DNA from 3 places in the Amycolatopsis methanolica 239 genome. Region 3 is predicted to be linked to each of the others. Evidence: riboswitches for the same ligand, from Rfam matches in the RefSeq annotation. Region 3 holds a riboswitch; each other region holds the start of a gene.
The links. A riboswitch is a leader RNA that binds a small molecule or an ion and turns the genes downstream of it on or off. The one in region 3 is predicted to bind S-adenosylmethionine.
Positions count from the first base shown of each region.

Region 1: it holds a riboswitch for S-adenosylmethionine, as region 3 does, so the genes downstream of both, thrC (threonine synthase) here and AMETH_RS29965 (methionine ABC transporter ATP-binding protein) in region 3, are expected to answer to the same signal.
Region 2: it holds a riboswitch for S-adenosylmethionine, as region 3 does, so the genes downstream of both, AMETH_RS12715 (aminotransferase class V-fold PLP-dependent enzyme) here and AMETH_RS29965 (methionine ABC transporter ATP-binding protein) in region 3, are expected to answer to the same signal.

Region 1 covers NZ_CP009110.1:1,841,383-1,846,447, forward strand. The annotation lists gene AMETH_RS08970 (ComEC/Rec2 family competence protein) at 1-1,479, shown strand, start outside; gene thrC (threonine synthase) at 1,511-2,776, opposite strand; SAM riboswitch class I at 2,790-2,922, opposite strand; gene holA (DNA polymerase III subunit delta) at 3,058-4,038, shown strand; gene rpsT (30S ribosomal protein S20) at 4,507-4,767, opposite strand; gene AMETH_RS08990 (DMT family transporter) at 4,922-5,065, shown strand, end outside.
Region 2 covers NZ_CP009110.1:2,645,534-2,650,598, forward strand. The annotation lists gene AMETH_RS12710 (potassium/proton antiporter) at 1-1,208, shown strand, start outside; SAM riboswitch class IV at 1,255-1,369, shown strand; gene AMETH_RS12715 (aminotransferase class V-fold PLP-dependent enzyme) at 1,404-2,726, shown strand; gene lspA (signal peptidase II) at 2,905-3,480, shown strand; gene AMETH_RS12725 (RluA family pseudouridine synthase) at 3,477-4,403, shown strand; gene AMETH_RS12730 (RidA family protein) at 4,400-4,795, opposite strand; gene AMETH_RS12735 (helix-turn-helix transcriptional regulator) at 4,893-5,065, shown strand, end outside.
Region 3 covers NZ_CP009110.1:6,168,322-6,173,386, reverse strand. The annotation lists gene AMETH_RS29980 (TatD family hydrolase) at 1-167, shown strand, start outside; gene AMETH_RS29975 (resuscitation-promoting factor) at 442-1,842, shown strand; gene rsmA (16S rRNA (adenine(1518)-N(6)/adenine(1519)-N(6))-dimethyltransferase RsmA) at 1,946-2,806, shown strand; SAM riboswitch class I at 2,872-2,963, shown strand; gene AMETH_RS29965 (methionine ABC transporter ATP-binding protein) at 3,151-4,164, shown strand; gene AMETH_RS29960 (DHA2 family efflux MFS transporter permease subunit) at 4,210-5,065, opposite strand, start outside.

The sequences.
Region 1 (5,065 bases), 2.9 Mb from region 3:
CTGGCCGGGTTCGTGGTCCTCGCGGGTGGGGAGCCGAGTGTCCTGCGGGCCGGAGTGATGGGCGCGGTCGCCCTGCTGGCGCTGGCGCTGGGGCGGGAAAGATCAGTCGTGCCCGCACTGGCTGCCGCGACCTGCGTCCTCGTGGCGTGGGACCCGGCGATGGCGGTCAGCTTCGGCTTCGCGTTGTCGGTGATCGCGACCGCCGGGCTGGTGCTCCTCGCGCCGCGGTGGGCGGAAGGCCTTCAGCGGCGGGGCGTTCCGCCGGGCTTCGCCGAAGGGCTGGCGGTGCCTGCGGCGGCGTTCGTCGTGACGGCGCCCGTCGTGGCCGGGATGGCCGGGCAGCTCAGCCTGGTCAGCGTGGCGGCGAACGTGCTGGCCGCGCCGGTGGTCGCGCCGGCGACCGTGTTCGGGGTGCTCGCGACCGTCGTCGCAGCCGCGTGGCCCGCGGGCGGTCAGCTGATCGTCCGGCTGGCCGGGCCGGAGGCGGGCTGGCTCGTCGTCGTGGCGCGGCGGGCGTCGGAGGTGCCCGGCGCGGTGCTGGCGTGGCCCAGCGGCTGGTGGGGCGGGTTTCTCGCGCTGGTGGTCGCCGCCGCCGTGGTGCTGGCGTTGCGCCATCGGCGCTTGCGGGTGCTGGTGGCGCTGGCGCTGACCGGGGCGTTGCTGCTGGTCGTCCCGGGCAAGGTGATCGCGCCGGGGTGGCCGCCGCCGGGATGGGCGGTGGTCGCCTGTGACGTCGGCCAGGGCGACAGCCTCGTGCTCGCCACCGGTGAGCCAGGACGGGCGGTGGTGGTGGACGCCGGGCCCGAGCCGGGACCGGCTGACCGCTGCCTGGACCGGCTCGGCATCGAGCGGGTGCCGCTGGTGGTGCTGAGCCACCTGCACGCCGACCACATCGGCGGACTCGACTCGGTGTTCGAGGGACGCTCGGTGGGCGCGATCGCGGTCGGGCCAGGGCGGCAGCCCGGATGGGCGTGGCGGCAGGCCGGCCAGATCGCGGCCCGCCACCGGGTCCCGCTGCTCGAACTCGAGCTGGGTCGGCGGCTCGAGTGGCCGGCGCTGAGTCTCGAAGTGCTGGGTCCCAGATACGTATCCGAAGGAGAGGACGACGACGGAACACAGATCAACAACGGCTCGGTCGTGCTGCGAGCTCGCACCCCAGCGGGCAGCGTGCTGCTGACCGGCGACGTCGAACTCGCCGCACAGGCCGACCTGCTGGCCGCCGGAACGGATCTGCGTGCGGAGATCCTGAAGGTGCCGCACCACGGCAGCAGGTTCTCGCTGCCGCAGTTCCTGGCCGCGGTGTCCGCGCGGCTGGCGTTGGTGAGCGTCGGTCCGGGCAACCGCTACGGCCACCCGAACCCGACGACACTCGACACCCTGACCGCGGACGGCGCGCTCGTCACCCGCACGGACACCGACGGCGACACCGCGGTGATCCCCGACCAGTCCGGCCCGGCAGTTGTGCGCCGGGGAAAGTGAGGTGGAACCTTGATCAGAGACAGAGGACCGGTCAGAGACCCAGAGCATTGTGGACGGCCGCCGCCGACGGCGGGACCGTCGCCTTCGGGCCGACCTCGTTCTCGATCGCGTCCAGGGTCTTCAGGCCGTCACCGGTGATGAGCAGGACGGTCTCGGCGTCTGGGTCGATCTTGCCGGCCTCGATGAGCTTCTTCGCCGTCGCGACGGTGACGCCACCCGCGGTCTCGGTGAAGATGCCCTCGGTGCGGGCGAGTAGACGGATGCCCTCGACGACCTCTTCATCGGTCACGTCCTCGATCGCACCGCCCGTGCGACGAACCGTGTCGAGCACGTAGGGGCCGTCGGCCGGGTTGCCGATCGCGAGCGAGCGGGCGATGGTGTCCGGCTTGACCGGCTGCACGACGTCGTAACCGTTGCGGAACGCCGTGGACACCGGCGAGCAGCCGGCCGCCTGCGCGCCGAACACCTTGTACGGGGTGTCCTCGACCAGGCCCAGCTTGGCGAACTCGCGGAAGCCCTTGTCCACCTTGGTCAGCTGGGAGCCCGAGGCGATCGGCACGACGATCTGCTCGGGGATCCGCCAGCCGAGCTGCTCGGCGACCTCGTAAGCGAGCGTCTTCGAGCCCTCGGAGTAGTAGGGGCGGACGTTGACGTTCACGAACGCCCAGTTCTCGTGCTCGGCGGCCAGCTCGGTGGCCAGGCGGTTGACGTCGTCGTAGTTGCCGTCGACAGCGATCAGGTTGCCGTCGTAGACCGCGGTCGTCAGGACCTTGGCGCGCTCGAGCGAGGAAGGGATCAGCACCACGGACTGCCAGCCGGCGCGGGCCGCGGCCGCGGCGACGGCGTTGGCCAGGTTGCCGGTGGAGGGGCAGGCCAGGGTGTCGAACCCGAACTCGCGAGCCGCGGCCAGTGCGACGGCGACGACGCGGTCCTTGAACGAGTGGGTGGGGTTGCCGGTGTCGTCCTTGACCCACAGGCTCTTCACACCGAGAGCCTTGGCGAGCCGGTCGGCCTTCACCAGCCTGGTACAGCCGGGCTCGGTGTTCGGGATCTCTTCGACGTTCGACGGCACCGGCAGCAGCCGCTTGTAGCGCCAGATGTTGCGCGGGCCCGCCTCGATGTCCTCACGGCGCACGCGACCGAAGTCGTAGGCGACCTCCAGAGGCGAGAAGTCCTCGGCGGAAACGAACTCCGGGGCGAGCGGCTGGCGGTGGCCCTCTTCCTTGGAGACCAGTTCGACGGCCGGGCCGAGGTCGACGGTGCGACGGGTGGTGGTCGAATCGAGGGCTGCAGTCATCGCGAGGTTCCTTTCCTCATCTGCCCCGCTGACGCGGGCCGGAATTGGCACCGTGATCGTCAGCTACCTCGCGGAATCGAGATGACAGGCTGACGCCGGTTGCCGGGGCTTCGTCGGGCCGTTCCCTCTGCCCCTCTGGATGAGCGGTATTCGATTGTGTGGCTGTCGCGCTCGCGCGATGCCTGGTTGACAACATACGGCACCACGCTCGGAGCACGCCATGCCCCTGCGGGTTTCATCACGCTCCGGAGCTGTCGGTGGTCCGTGGGAGGATCTGAACCGTGACCGCGCCGGCAACCACCTCCGCCCCCCTGCAGCTCGTGCTCGGTGAAGAGGAGCTGCTCGTCGAGCGCGCCGTCCGCGCCGCCCTGGACCAGGCACGCCAGGAGGACGCGACGGCCGAACTGACGAAGGTCCGGGTGTCCGATCTCACGCCGCCCGGCCTGGCCGAGCTGGTCAGCCCATCGCTGTTCAGCGAGGGACGGGTGATCGTGCTCGAAGGTGCGCAGGACATCGGCCAGGAGCTGGCCGACGCGGTGCTCGCCTACGCGAAGATGCCTGCCGACGGTGTCGTCTTGGTCGTCGTGCACACCGGCGGTGGCCGCAGCAAGGCGGCCAAGTCGCTGCCGGCGGCGCTGCGGAAGGCCGGCGCCCAGGTCACCGAATGCCCGAAGATCACCCGGCCGGCGGATCGGGAGTCGTTCGTCCGCAACGAGGTCCGACAGGCCGGCGGCAAAATTGACCCGGCCGGGGTGGCCGCGCTGATCGACGCCGTCGGATCCGACCTGCGAGAGCTGGCCGCGGCGGCGTCGCAGCTGGTGGCAGACTCGGGCGGCCGGGTCGATGAGGAAGCCGTGCGCCGCTACCACCGGGGCCGCGCGGACGTGACCGGTTTCGCGGTGGCGGAGAAGGCCGTCGCGGGCGAGCGCGGCGCGGCACTCGAAGCGATGCGGTGGGCGCTCCAGATCGGGGTGGCGCACGTCCTGATCGCCGACGCCCTCGCGGACGCCGTCCGCACCATCGCCCGCGTGTCGGCGGCGGGCCGCGGCAACCCGAACCAGATGGCCGGTGAGCTCGGCATGCCGCCGTGGAAGATCCGGAAGGCGCAGGGGCAGTCCCGCGGGTGGACGCAGGCCGGGCTGGCCGAGGCGATGGCCGTGGTGGCGCGGGTGAACGCCGAGGTCAAGGGCCAGGCCGCGGACCCGGCCTACGCGCTCGAGCGGGCCGTCCTGGAACTCGCCGCCGCCCGCGACAAGCGCTGAGTTCGGCACCGCGGTCAGCTGCGGTCGTTCGCCCGACGGCGGGGGCGCGCCGCTGCTCGGTACGAGCGTTGGTCCGGAGCGCGGGTCGGACTGCGGTTGTCTGGTGTGCGTGGCGGTGGGTGCGGGGCTCGGCGTCGCGCGAGCCGAGAGGTGTGTCCGGCCCGGGGCCCAAGCGGAAGTGTTCGGTGTGTTGGATCAGGCTCCCCGCTGCTCGGGACTGGCGGTGGCGCCAGGGTCGGGCCGCGGTCTTTTGGCGCGCGGGAGCGCGGGCTCACCGTTGCTCGGGATGTGCGTGAGGTCGCCGGCCAGCGGACCCGGGTGACGGGTGGTGAAGCTGCATCCACGGCTGTGCGGACGCCGGAGCCGGGGGCGCAGGAAGTCTCAGGTCCCGGCGCTCACGAATCCGTCACCCCTGGACAGCAGAGGGGCGGGCACCCTGCCGGATGCCCGCCCCGCGGAAGATCAAGCTCAGAGCTGGTTGACGCGCTTGGCCATCGCCGACTTCTTGTTGGCGGCCTGGTTCGCGTGGATGACGCCCTTGCTGGCGGCCTTGTCCAGGGCGCGAGCGGCGGCCTGCTGCAGCTCGACGGCCTTGGCCTTGTCGCCCGACTCGGCGGCCTCGCGGAACTTGCGGATCGCGGTCTTCACCGAGGACTTGACCGACTGGTTGCGCTGGCGCGCCTTCTCGTTGGTCTTGATGCGCTTGATCTGGGACTTGATGTTGGCCATGAAGGCGCTCCTTCGATCTGTCGGTGGGCTCACTGCCGCGCTGTACCGGCCCCGGCGTGCGGGTTTCCTCCCTGGCGGAATGCCGCACGGCAACGACCGACAAGGTTAGCAGGGCGCTACGGTGGCACTCGCACTGGTCTGGGGGAGGGGGCAAGTGAACGGCACGGCGCTCGGGCTCGTCCTCGTCGCCGCCGTCGTGCACGCCGCGTGGAACCTCGCGGCCAAGCGGGTCGACGACGGGGCCCGGTTCGTCTTCCTCTACTACACCGTCTCGGCGGTGGTCTGCGCCCCGGTCGCG
Region 2 (5,065 bases), 3.5 Mb from region 3:
CACTGTCCACAGTGGCGGTCGGGCTGAGTATCGCGATCACCGGCCCCGCCCTGCACTGGCTGCTCGGCCTGGACTGGCGGATGGCGCTGCTGTGGGGCGCGGTGCTGGCCTCCACCGACTCGGCCGCGGTGTTCTCCGTGCTGCGCGGCGTCGGCGTGCCCCGGCGGATCGTCGGGGCGCTGGAACTGGAGTCCGGCATCAACGACGCCCCCGCCTACATCGCCGTCGTGGTGCTGGCCGAGGGAACCCGCATCGACTGGTCGCTGCCGCTGCTGGTGGTCTACGAACTCGGCGCGGGCCTGCTCCTCGGGCTGCTGCTCGGCCTGGCCGGGGCGTGGGCGCTGCGCCGCGCCGCGCTGCCCGCCACCGGCCTCTATCCACTCGCGACGGTCGCGGTGTGCGTGGTGGCCTACTCGTCCGGGCAGCTGCTGCACGCCTCCGGCCTGCTCGCCACGTACGTCGCGGCGGTCGTGCTGGGCAATTCCCGGCTGCCGCACCGCTCGGACACGCTGTCCTTCGCCGAAGGGCTCGGCTGGCTGGCCCAGATCGGGTTGTTTGTGCTGCTGGGCCTGTTCGCCTCGCCCGAACGGCTGCTCGAGTCGATCGTGCCGGGGCTCATCGCCGCCGCGGTGGTGCTGGTGTTCGCGCGGCCGGTGTCGGTGCTGGTGTCGCAGCTGCCGTTCAAGGTGCCGCTGCGCGAGCAGGTGTTCCTGTCCTGGGCGGGGTTGCGGGGCGCGGTGCCGATCGTGCTGGCGATGATCCCGCTCTCGCACGCGATGCCGGGCGCGCAACGGCTCGTGGACGCGGTGTTCGTGCTGGTGATCGTGCTCACCCTGGTGCAGGGCCTCACGCTCGGCCCGCTGGCGCGGGTGCTGCGGCTGAACGCGGACACCGAGCCGAAGGAGATCGAGGTCGACGCCGCGCCGCTGGACGAGCTGCAGGCCGAGCTGCTCCAGGTCAAGATCCAGCCCGGCTCGCGCCTGCACGGCGTGTACCTGTCGGAGCTGCGGCTGCCCGCCGGGGCGTCGCTGAGCTTGATCGTCCGCGACGGCCGCAGCTTCACCCCGCAGCGCACCGACCGGCTGCAGCGCGGCGACCAGATCCTGATCGTGAGCACCGAGTCCGCCCGGGAGGCCGCCGAGCGGCGCATCCGCGCGGTGGACCGGGCCGGGCCGCTGGCCCGCTGGAAGGGCGAGTCCGGGACCTGAGACCCGCTGGCGCGCGGCGGGGGCGATCGGTTACTGTGTCTCCGTAGGTCATGAGTGCCAGCGCCAAGCCCCGGCTCGCTGGCCGGCAACCCTCCTTCCGCGGTGGGGTGCCCCGGGTGAGGACCTGGCTCGTCGCGAGGTGCGGCGGGCAAGCGCGGACCCCCTTGCGGGTCCCTGGACCCGAGGAGCCTTTCGATGACTCTCGCTCTCGAACGCGTCACCACCCCCGCCGTCACCGCCGCCGCGGCCGTCCCGCTGGTCACCGGCGGGGAGCGGGACTACGCCAACCTCGACCACGCGGCCAGCGCCCCCTGCCTGGAGGCCGTGCGCCGCGCGGTGGACGAGTTCCTGCCGCACTACGCGAGCGTGCACCGCGGGGCGGGGTTCGCCTCCCAGGTGTCCACAAAGGTCTACGAGCGCACCCGGGACGTGCTGCGCCGGTTCGTCGGCGCCCGGCCCTCGGACGCGGTCGTGTTCACCCGCAACACCACCGACGCGCTGAACCTGCTGGCCCGCAGCGTGCCGCGGCACACGTCGGTGGTGCTGTTCGACACCGAGCACCACGCCGCGCTGCTGCCCTGGCGCGGCCCGAACGTGCGCAGGATCCCGCTGCCGAACACACGGCTGGCCGCGGTGTCCGCTGTGGACAGTGCGCTGGCGGAGTGCCCGGAGGGGCCGCGGCTGGTGGTCGTGACCGGCGCGTCGAACGTGACCGGGGAACTGCTGCCGGTGGCGGAGATCGCGGCGGTGGCCCGGCGGCACGGCGCGCGCGTCGCGCTGGACGGCGCCCAGCTCGCCCCGCACCGGCCGATCTCGGTGCGTGAGCTGGACGTCGACTACGTCGTGCTGTCCGGGCACAAGCTGTACGCGCCGTTCGGCGCGGGCGCGCTGATCGGGCGCGGCGACTGGCTGCGCGCGGCGGACCCGTACCTGGCCGGTGGCGGGGCCACGAAGCTGGTGCGCCGCGACGGCGACGGCATCGGGGTGGCGTGGCACAGCGGGGTGGAGCGGCACGAGGCCGGTTCGCCCAACACCGTCGGCGTGTACGCGCTGGGCGTGGCGTGCGAGCAGCTGGCGGCGTCGTGGGACGCGGTGGCCGCGCACGAGCGGGAGCTGCTCGAGCGGCTGACGCGGGGTCTCGCCGCGGTGCCCGGGCTCGCGGAGCTGCGCCTGTTCGACGGCGCGGCGGAGCGGGTCGGCACGGTGAGCTTCGTGCTCGACGGGTTCGAGCCGGGCTGGGTGGCGGCGGTCCTGTCGGCCGAGTACGGCATCGGCGTCCGCGACGGTGCGTTCTGCGCGCACATCGCGGTGCGGCGGCTCGTCGAGCGCAACGGCGGGGAGGGCAAGCAGGCGCTGCGGGTCAGCCTCGGCCTGGGCACCACGACCGAGCACGTCGACCGGCTGGTGACCGCGTTGCGGCAGATCGTCGCGCGGGGCGCGCGGTGGACGTACGGCGTGGTGGACGGCCGGTGGGCGCCGTGCCCGGACCCGCGGCCGCTGCCGGACTTCCTGCGCTGAGCGGCGGCGCGGCCCGGGCGCCTTGTCCCGCGGCTGTTCCCGGGGTCGGATGATGACCCCTTGGCTGGGGTGGGGTGTTGCCCGGAGTTCGAGGCAGTCGCTGGGCGGCGCGGCAGCGCGCTGACCGGGTTTCCCGGCCTGCGCCGGGGCGGTCGCGGCAGGCGTGGACAATGGCGGGGTGAGCAGTGACCCCCAGCCCTCCCCGGAACCGGACACCGTGCCGGACGAGCAGCAGGCCGCCCAGCCCAAGCGGCGCGCCCTGCTGCTGGCCGTGATCGCGATCGTCGTGTTCGCGGCGGACGTCGTGACCAAGTCGGTCGTCGTGGCGACCCTGGAGGGGCACGAGCCGGTCCGGGTCCTCGGCGGGCTCGTCTACCTGCAGCTGATCCGCAACCCGTTCGCGGCCTTCGGCATGGGCGTCACGGGCATGACCTGGGTGTTCGCGATCGTCGCGTGCGGGGTGGTGATCGCGCTCATCTGGTTCGCCAAGCGGCTGCGGTCGGCCGGCTGGGCGATCGGCCTCGGGCTCATCCTCGCCGGCGCGCTCGGCAACCTGGCCGACCGCGTCTTCCGCGCGCCCGGCGTGCTGCGCGGCCACGTCGTCGACTTCGTGTCGTTGTTCGCGCCCAACGGGGACGTGTGGCCGGTCTTCAACGTGGCCGACTCGGCGATCTGCGTCGGCGGCGTGCTGATCGTGCTGCTGTCCCTGCTCGGCCGCGAGTACGACGGCACGGTCAAGAGGGCCAAGCGTTGAGCGCCCGGATGCTGCCCGTCCCGGACGGGCTCGACGGCATGCGCGTCGACGCCGGGCTGGCGAAGCTGCTCGGGCTGTCCCGCACGGTCGTCGCGGAGCTGGCCGAGTCCGGCGACGTCCTGCTCGACGGCCGCCCGGCGGGCAAGTCCGACCGGCTCTCCGCCGGTGTGCTGCTCGAGGTGACCCTGCCCGACCCGGACAACCCGGTCGAGGTGGTCGCCGAACCGGTCGACGGCCTGCGCATCCTCCACGACGACGACGACATCGTGGTCGTGTCCAAGCCGGTGGGCGTCGCCGTGCACCCGAGCCCCGGCTGGACCGGGCCCACGGTCGTCGGCGGGCTCGCCGCGGCCGGGCTGCGCATCTCGACCTCCGGCGCGGCGGAGCGCCAGGGGGTCGTGCACCGCCTCGACGCCGGCACCACCGGCGTGATGGTGGTGGCGAAGAGCGAGCACGCGTACACCGTCCTGAAGCGGGCGTTCAAGGAACGCACCGTCGACAAGGGCTACCACGCCGTCGTGCAGGGCCACCCGGACCCGACGCGCGGCACGATCGACGCCCCGATCGACCGGCACCCGCGGCACGACTACAAGTTCGCCGTGGTCGCGGGCGGCCGGCCGTCGGTGACGCACTACGAGGTGATCGAGGCCTTCCGCGCGGCGTCGCTGGTGGACGTCAAGCTGGAAACCGGGCGCACCCACCAGATCCGCGTGCACTTCTCGGCGCTGCGGCACCCGTGCGCCGGCGACCTCACCTACGGCGCGGACCCGGTGCTGGCCCGCAAGCTCGGCCTGACCCGGCAGTGGCTGCACGCCCGCACCCTCGGGTTCGCCCACCCCGCGGACGGCCGGTGGGTCCAGTTCGAGTCGCCGTACCCGGACGACCTCGCACACGCGCTGGAAGTGCTGCGCGCGGAGAACTAGGCGACCGCGGTCCCTTCGAGTTCGACCATCAGCCCGGGGATCGCCAGCCGCGTCACGCCGAGCATCGTGGTGGGCGGGGCGACGCCGGCCGCGCCCAGCCGCGCCGCCAGCAGGCCGTAGTGCGGGAACAGCTGATCGACGTCGGTGGTGTAGACGTTGAGCCGGACCAGGTTCGCCAGCGACATGCCGGCCTCGGCGAGCACGGCCTCCAGGTTGTCCAGGCTCAGCGCCAGTTGCTTCGCCATGTCCCCGGCGTGCTGGGGTTCTCCGTCGCCGCTCATCGCGGTCTGCCCGGCGCAGAACAGGGTCCGGGTGTGCCCGGCGACCAGTTCACCCTGGTGGTACCCCAGCTCCGCCGACCACGTCCACGGGTCGACCGCGGTGCGCTTCACTCCCACATCAGCTCCCTTCGGATCAGTGCTGTTACGGGACGAAGCCTCGCAGCGAACCACGACATCCTGTGTCGTGTATTTCGCTAGAGTTCGCGGAATGCGCGCCGACCGCCTGGTCTCGCTGGTGTTGTTGCTGCGCCGGCACGGCCGGCTGTCCGCGACCGCGCTGGCCCGCGAGCTGGAGGTGTCCACCCGCACGGTGCTGCGGGACGTCGAGGCGCTGTCCGCGGCCGGTGTCCCGGTCTACGCCGAACGCGGCAGGCACGGCGG
Region 3 (5,065 bases):
TCCTGACGCCGCACCCCTTCCGCGGGCGGCCGAACGAGCCGTACTGCACCGCTTACACGGTCGCCTTCCTCGCCGACCTCCGTTCGGAGGGGCTGGAACAGGTCTGTTCGGCGGTGTCGGAGACGGCCGAACGCGTCTTCCGGCTGCCGTCCGTCACAGCGGGTTGAACGGACTGCGACATCCGTGGAAATCAACCAGCCACCTGGAGGAGTGACGAACGCCACGACATTCCGCCCGGTGTTTGCGCAACCTCGCGGGGTCCGTTACTGTCCCGTGACCGTGCCGCATGATCGCTCCAACCGGGCGAAGAGCGGGACACCCGGAGTCAAGCCAGTGCAGGTCGGGATCGGGGATGGCGAAGACTTCCGGGAGCCGTAGTGCGAAAGGGATCGACCTGCTGTGACTGGTAGTAGATGGGCCGACGCGCGCCCGACTGAGGCGATGGACTGGTTCGAGTCCAGCCGTGGTGGCGCCGTGGGCACCCTCGACTGGCCCGACGCCGACGCGTTCTCGGACGATCTGGCTGTCACCGAGCACGACATCCGCACGGTGCTCGGCAACGACGCGGACGATCTCATGGCCGAGGCCGAGATCGACGTCGACGAGCTGATCCGGCTGATCAACGCCGAGACCACGATGCTCCCGGCCCTCGCCATCCCGGACGCGGCCGCACAGGACCGCACGGCCGCCGTGGAGGCCGAGGAGGAGCCGGAGAAGGCCCTCGTCTCCGCGGTCAAGACCTGGAAGCGGCGGTTCCTCCGCGGCTCGGTCCTGGCCCTCCTGATCAGCCTCACCGGTGGCGGCGCGGCCGCGCTGGCCATGAACAAGAGCGTGACCGTCGACGTCGACGGCCACACGCAGACCGTGCACAGCTTCGGCAAGACGGTCGGCGAGGTCCTCGAGGACGCCGGTCTCACCGTCGGTGAGCACGACGCGCTGTCCCCCTCGCCGCAGGCGCCGGTCGGTGACGGTGGCGTCATCAAGCTGGAGCGCGGCCGCAAGCTGAACCTGGTCGTCGACGGGGTCGCCCGCGAGTCCTGGGTTCGCGCGACGAGCCTGCAGGAAGCCATCACGCAGCTGGGCCTGAGCGGCCAGTTCGGCCCGGGCACCGCGTACTCGATGCCGCTGGACGCGGAGCTGCCCCTCGACGGCGCGACCGTCGAGGTCAAGACCCTCAAGAACATCACCGTCTACGACGGCGACGCCGCCCCGCGCCAGATCAGCACCACCGCGATCACCGCGGAGGAGTTCCTGGCAGAGCAGGGCATGTCGCTCGGCCCGGACGACGAGATCGAAGGCGGCCTGGCCCTCAAGCTGACCAACGGCGCCGAGGTGCACATCTCGCGCACCGGCGTCACCGTGATCAACCAGGAAGAGGACATCGATCCTCCGGTCCAGGAGATCAAGGACGCGACGCTCGACGCGGGCGACGAGGTCGTCCAGGACCCGGGCACCGCGGGCAAGAAGCTGGTGACCTACCGGATCACCAAGCGCAACGGCAAGGAGACCGCCCGCGAGGAGCTCTCGACGAAGGTGATCGTCGAGGCGAAGCCGAAGATCGTCCGGGTCGGCACCAAGCAGCCGGTGGTCAGCGACGGCGCCATCTGGGACGCGATCGCGAAGTGCGAGTCCGGCGGCAACTGGTCGATCAACACCGGCAACGGCTACTACGGCGGCCTGCAGTTCAACAAGAGCACGTGGGACGCCTACGGCGGCGACCAGTACGCGCCCTACCCGCACCAGGCCACGCGTGAGCAGCAGATCGCGGTGGCGACCAAGGTGCGCGACGACCGCGGCGGCTACGGCGCCTGGCCCGTGTGCGGCGCCAAGGCCACCAGCTGACCCCAACAGCACACATGATGACCCCGGCCGGCTGCCGGGGTCATCTTCTTTTCCGGGTCACCTTCCACGAGTGCGGTACTCGCGGGCCAGTAGCATTCCCGGCGTGACCGCACTGCTCGGACCAGCCGAGATCCGTGGCTTGGCCGCCGAGCTGGACGTCCGCCCCACGAAGAAGCTCGGCCAGAACTTCGTGCACGACCCGAACACGGTCCGCCGCATCGTCGACCTGTCCGGAGTGGGCGAAGGCGACCACGTCCTGGAAGTCGGCCCCGGCCTCGGCTCGCTGACACTCGGCCTCCTGGACTCGGGCGCACAGGTCACCGCTGTCGAAATCGACCCGGTCCTCGGCGAGCGCCTGCCTGCCACGGTCACCGAGCGCGCCCCCGAGGCCGCCGCCCGGTTCACCGTCCACATCCAGGACGCCCTCAAGCTCCAGCGCGCGGACCTGGCGCGGGAGCCCACGCACCTCGTCGCCAACCTGCCGTACAACGTCGCCGTCCCGGTGGTCCTGCACCTGCTCGCCGAGCTGCCGTCGCTGGCGCACGGCCTGGTGATGGTGCAGACGGAGGTCGCCGACCGGATGGCCGCGAGCCCCGGCAGCCGCATCTACGGCGTCCCGAGCGTGAAGCTCGCCTGGTACGGCCCGGCCCGCAAGGTCGCGCCTGTGCCGCGCGCGGTGTTCTGGCCGGTGCCGAACGTCGACTCCGCGCTCGTCGGCTTCGAGCGGGCCGCGGAACCGGTGTCGGACGCGGACCGGGACGAGGTCTTCGCCGTCGTCGACGCCGCTTTCGCCCAGCGCCGCAAGACCCTGCGCGCCGCGTTGTCGTCGTGGGCGGGCTCGGGGGAGAAGGCCGAGGCGATCCTCCGCGCGGCCGGCGTCGACCCCCGCGCGCGGGGCGAGCAACTGGGGGTAAGAGACTTTGCCAAGATCGCCAAGAGCAAGTCCTTACCACCGTTTGTGTGATCTCGCACCCTGATCCGGACCAGGGACTTGCCAAAAAGATGTGAAGTCCGTTCTACTCTTTGAGGTATCCATCCCGAGCGGCTGAGAGACCTGGCTCGCCGAAGCCGCAGCAACCACCCCACCCGGGCGCAGGTGCTAACGCCAGGACCGATGGAGGATTCCTGTGTACCGCACGATGCTCACGAGGCGCCGCGTCGTCGACGAATGTCGTCGCACGGTCTGCGCGTGTCGTCGCTGACCGCTTTCCTTTCACCACCTTTTCCTGACTTCGCCTGACCGTCTTCTGTAGACGGTCTACTTGGTGTGCGGTCGGCGCGTTCGCGCCCGTTGTGCTGGAGCCATTCGTGATCACTGTCGAAAACCTGACCAAGTCCTTCCCCGGTGCCGCCAAGCCCGTCCACGCCCTGCGGGACGTGAGCGTCGAGGTGCCCGCCGGTGCCCTGTTCGGCGTCGTCGGCCCGGCCGGCTCCGGCAAGTCCACCCTCACCCGGTGCATCGCCCTGCAGGAGAAGCCCGACCGCGGCGTCGTCCGCCTGGACGGCCTGAACACCACCGGCCTCGACGGGCGGAAGCTGCGCGAGGTGCGCCGCCAGGTCGCGGTGCTGGACGCGCAGCCGGTGCTGCACGCCGAGCGCACCGTGGCGGGCAACGTCGCGGCCCCGCTGGAGCAGCTCGGCCTGGAAGGCCCGCAGCGCCGCAGCCGTGTCGGCCGCCTGCTCGATCTGGCCGGCCTGACCCAGCGCGCCGCGCTGCGCCCGAGCGAACTCACGCCGGGCCAGCGCCGCCGCGTCGCGCTCGCCCGGTCGCTGGCCGCAGGCCCGGCCGTGCTGCTCGCCGACGACCCGACCGCCGGTGTCGGCGCCGAGGAGACCGGCGCGGTGCTGACCGTTCTCGACCGCGCCCGCGCGGAGCTGGGCGTGACGGTGCTGCTGACCACCCAGGACGGCGCCGCGGTGCGGCGCGTCTGCGACGGGGTCGCGGTGCTGGAGGACGGGCGGCTCGTCGAGCAGGGCACCGTCCTGGAGCTGCTGGCGAACCCGGCCAGCAAGGTCGCGCAGAGCCTGCTGCCCCCGATCGACACGCCGCGCAGCCAGTCGTCGGGCTACGACCGGTCCGTCGACGTGGTGCTGATCGGCTTCGCGGCCGTCGGCGCGCTGCTGCCCGAGGCCTCCGCCCGGTTCGAGGTCGAGCTCGCCACCATCGGTGGCGGCCTGACCCGCGTCGGGGACACCCCGGTGGCCCGGTTCCGCGTCGGCGTCAACGGCAGCCAGGCCGACGCGGCGCTGGCGTGGATCGCCGACCGCGGCGCGCACGTCGTGCACCCGAAGGAAGGCCCGAAGAGCGTCGTCGCGGCCTGACCAGGCACGAGAGGAGGGGGGCCCGGCCGGGGCGCCCTCCTCGTCTCACTTCCCCCGGACCAGGGCCCCGACCGCGATCGCGCCTGCGGCCACGATCGCCGCGGCCCAGCCGTTCGCCACCGCGTAGCCGTGCACGGTCGCCGCCGGCAGGGCCAGCCCGGCGACCGAGGCGGTCGCGCTCGCGGCGATCGTGTTCAGCGACGCCGTGCCGATCGACGCGCCGACCTGCTGGGAGGTCGTGATGAACGCCGACGCCACCCCGGCGTCCTTCGGCTCCACCCTGGCGGTCGCGATGTTCATGACCGTCGGCATCGCCAGTCCGGCGCCTGCGCCCATCACCAGTTCCACCGGCAGGACCAGGCTCCAGTAGGACGTGTCGACCGACAGCTGGGTCAGCCCGGCGAGCCCGGCGGCCATCAGCAGGAGCCCGATGACCAGCAGCGGGCGCGGCCCGGTGCGCGGGATCAGCCGCCGGGTCAGCAGCGTCGAGACCGTGACGTTGCCCAGCAGGAACGGCAGGAACGCCAGGCCGGCGCCGAGCGCGCCGAAGCCCATGATCGCCTGCAGCTGGTAGGTGAGGAACAGGAACATTCCGAACATCCCGAACGCCGCGACGGCGATGGTCAGGAAGCCCGACGAGCGGGCGCGGTCGGCCAGGATGTGCAGCGGCAGCAGCGGGTTCCGGACCCGGGCCTGCCGGAACACGAACCCGGCCAGCAGCACGACCGCCGCGATCAGCGTGCCGAGCACCACGGGCGACCCCCAGCCGCGGGGCGCCGCCTCGGAGAATCCGTAGACGAGCCCGGCGATCCCCGCGCTGCCGAGCACTCCGCTGAGCCAATCGAGCCGCGTCTCGCGGTGACCACGCACGGTCGGCAGCACGAACCAGCCCGCGATCGCG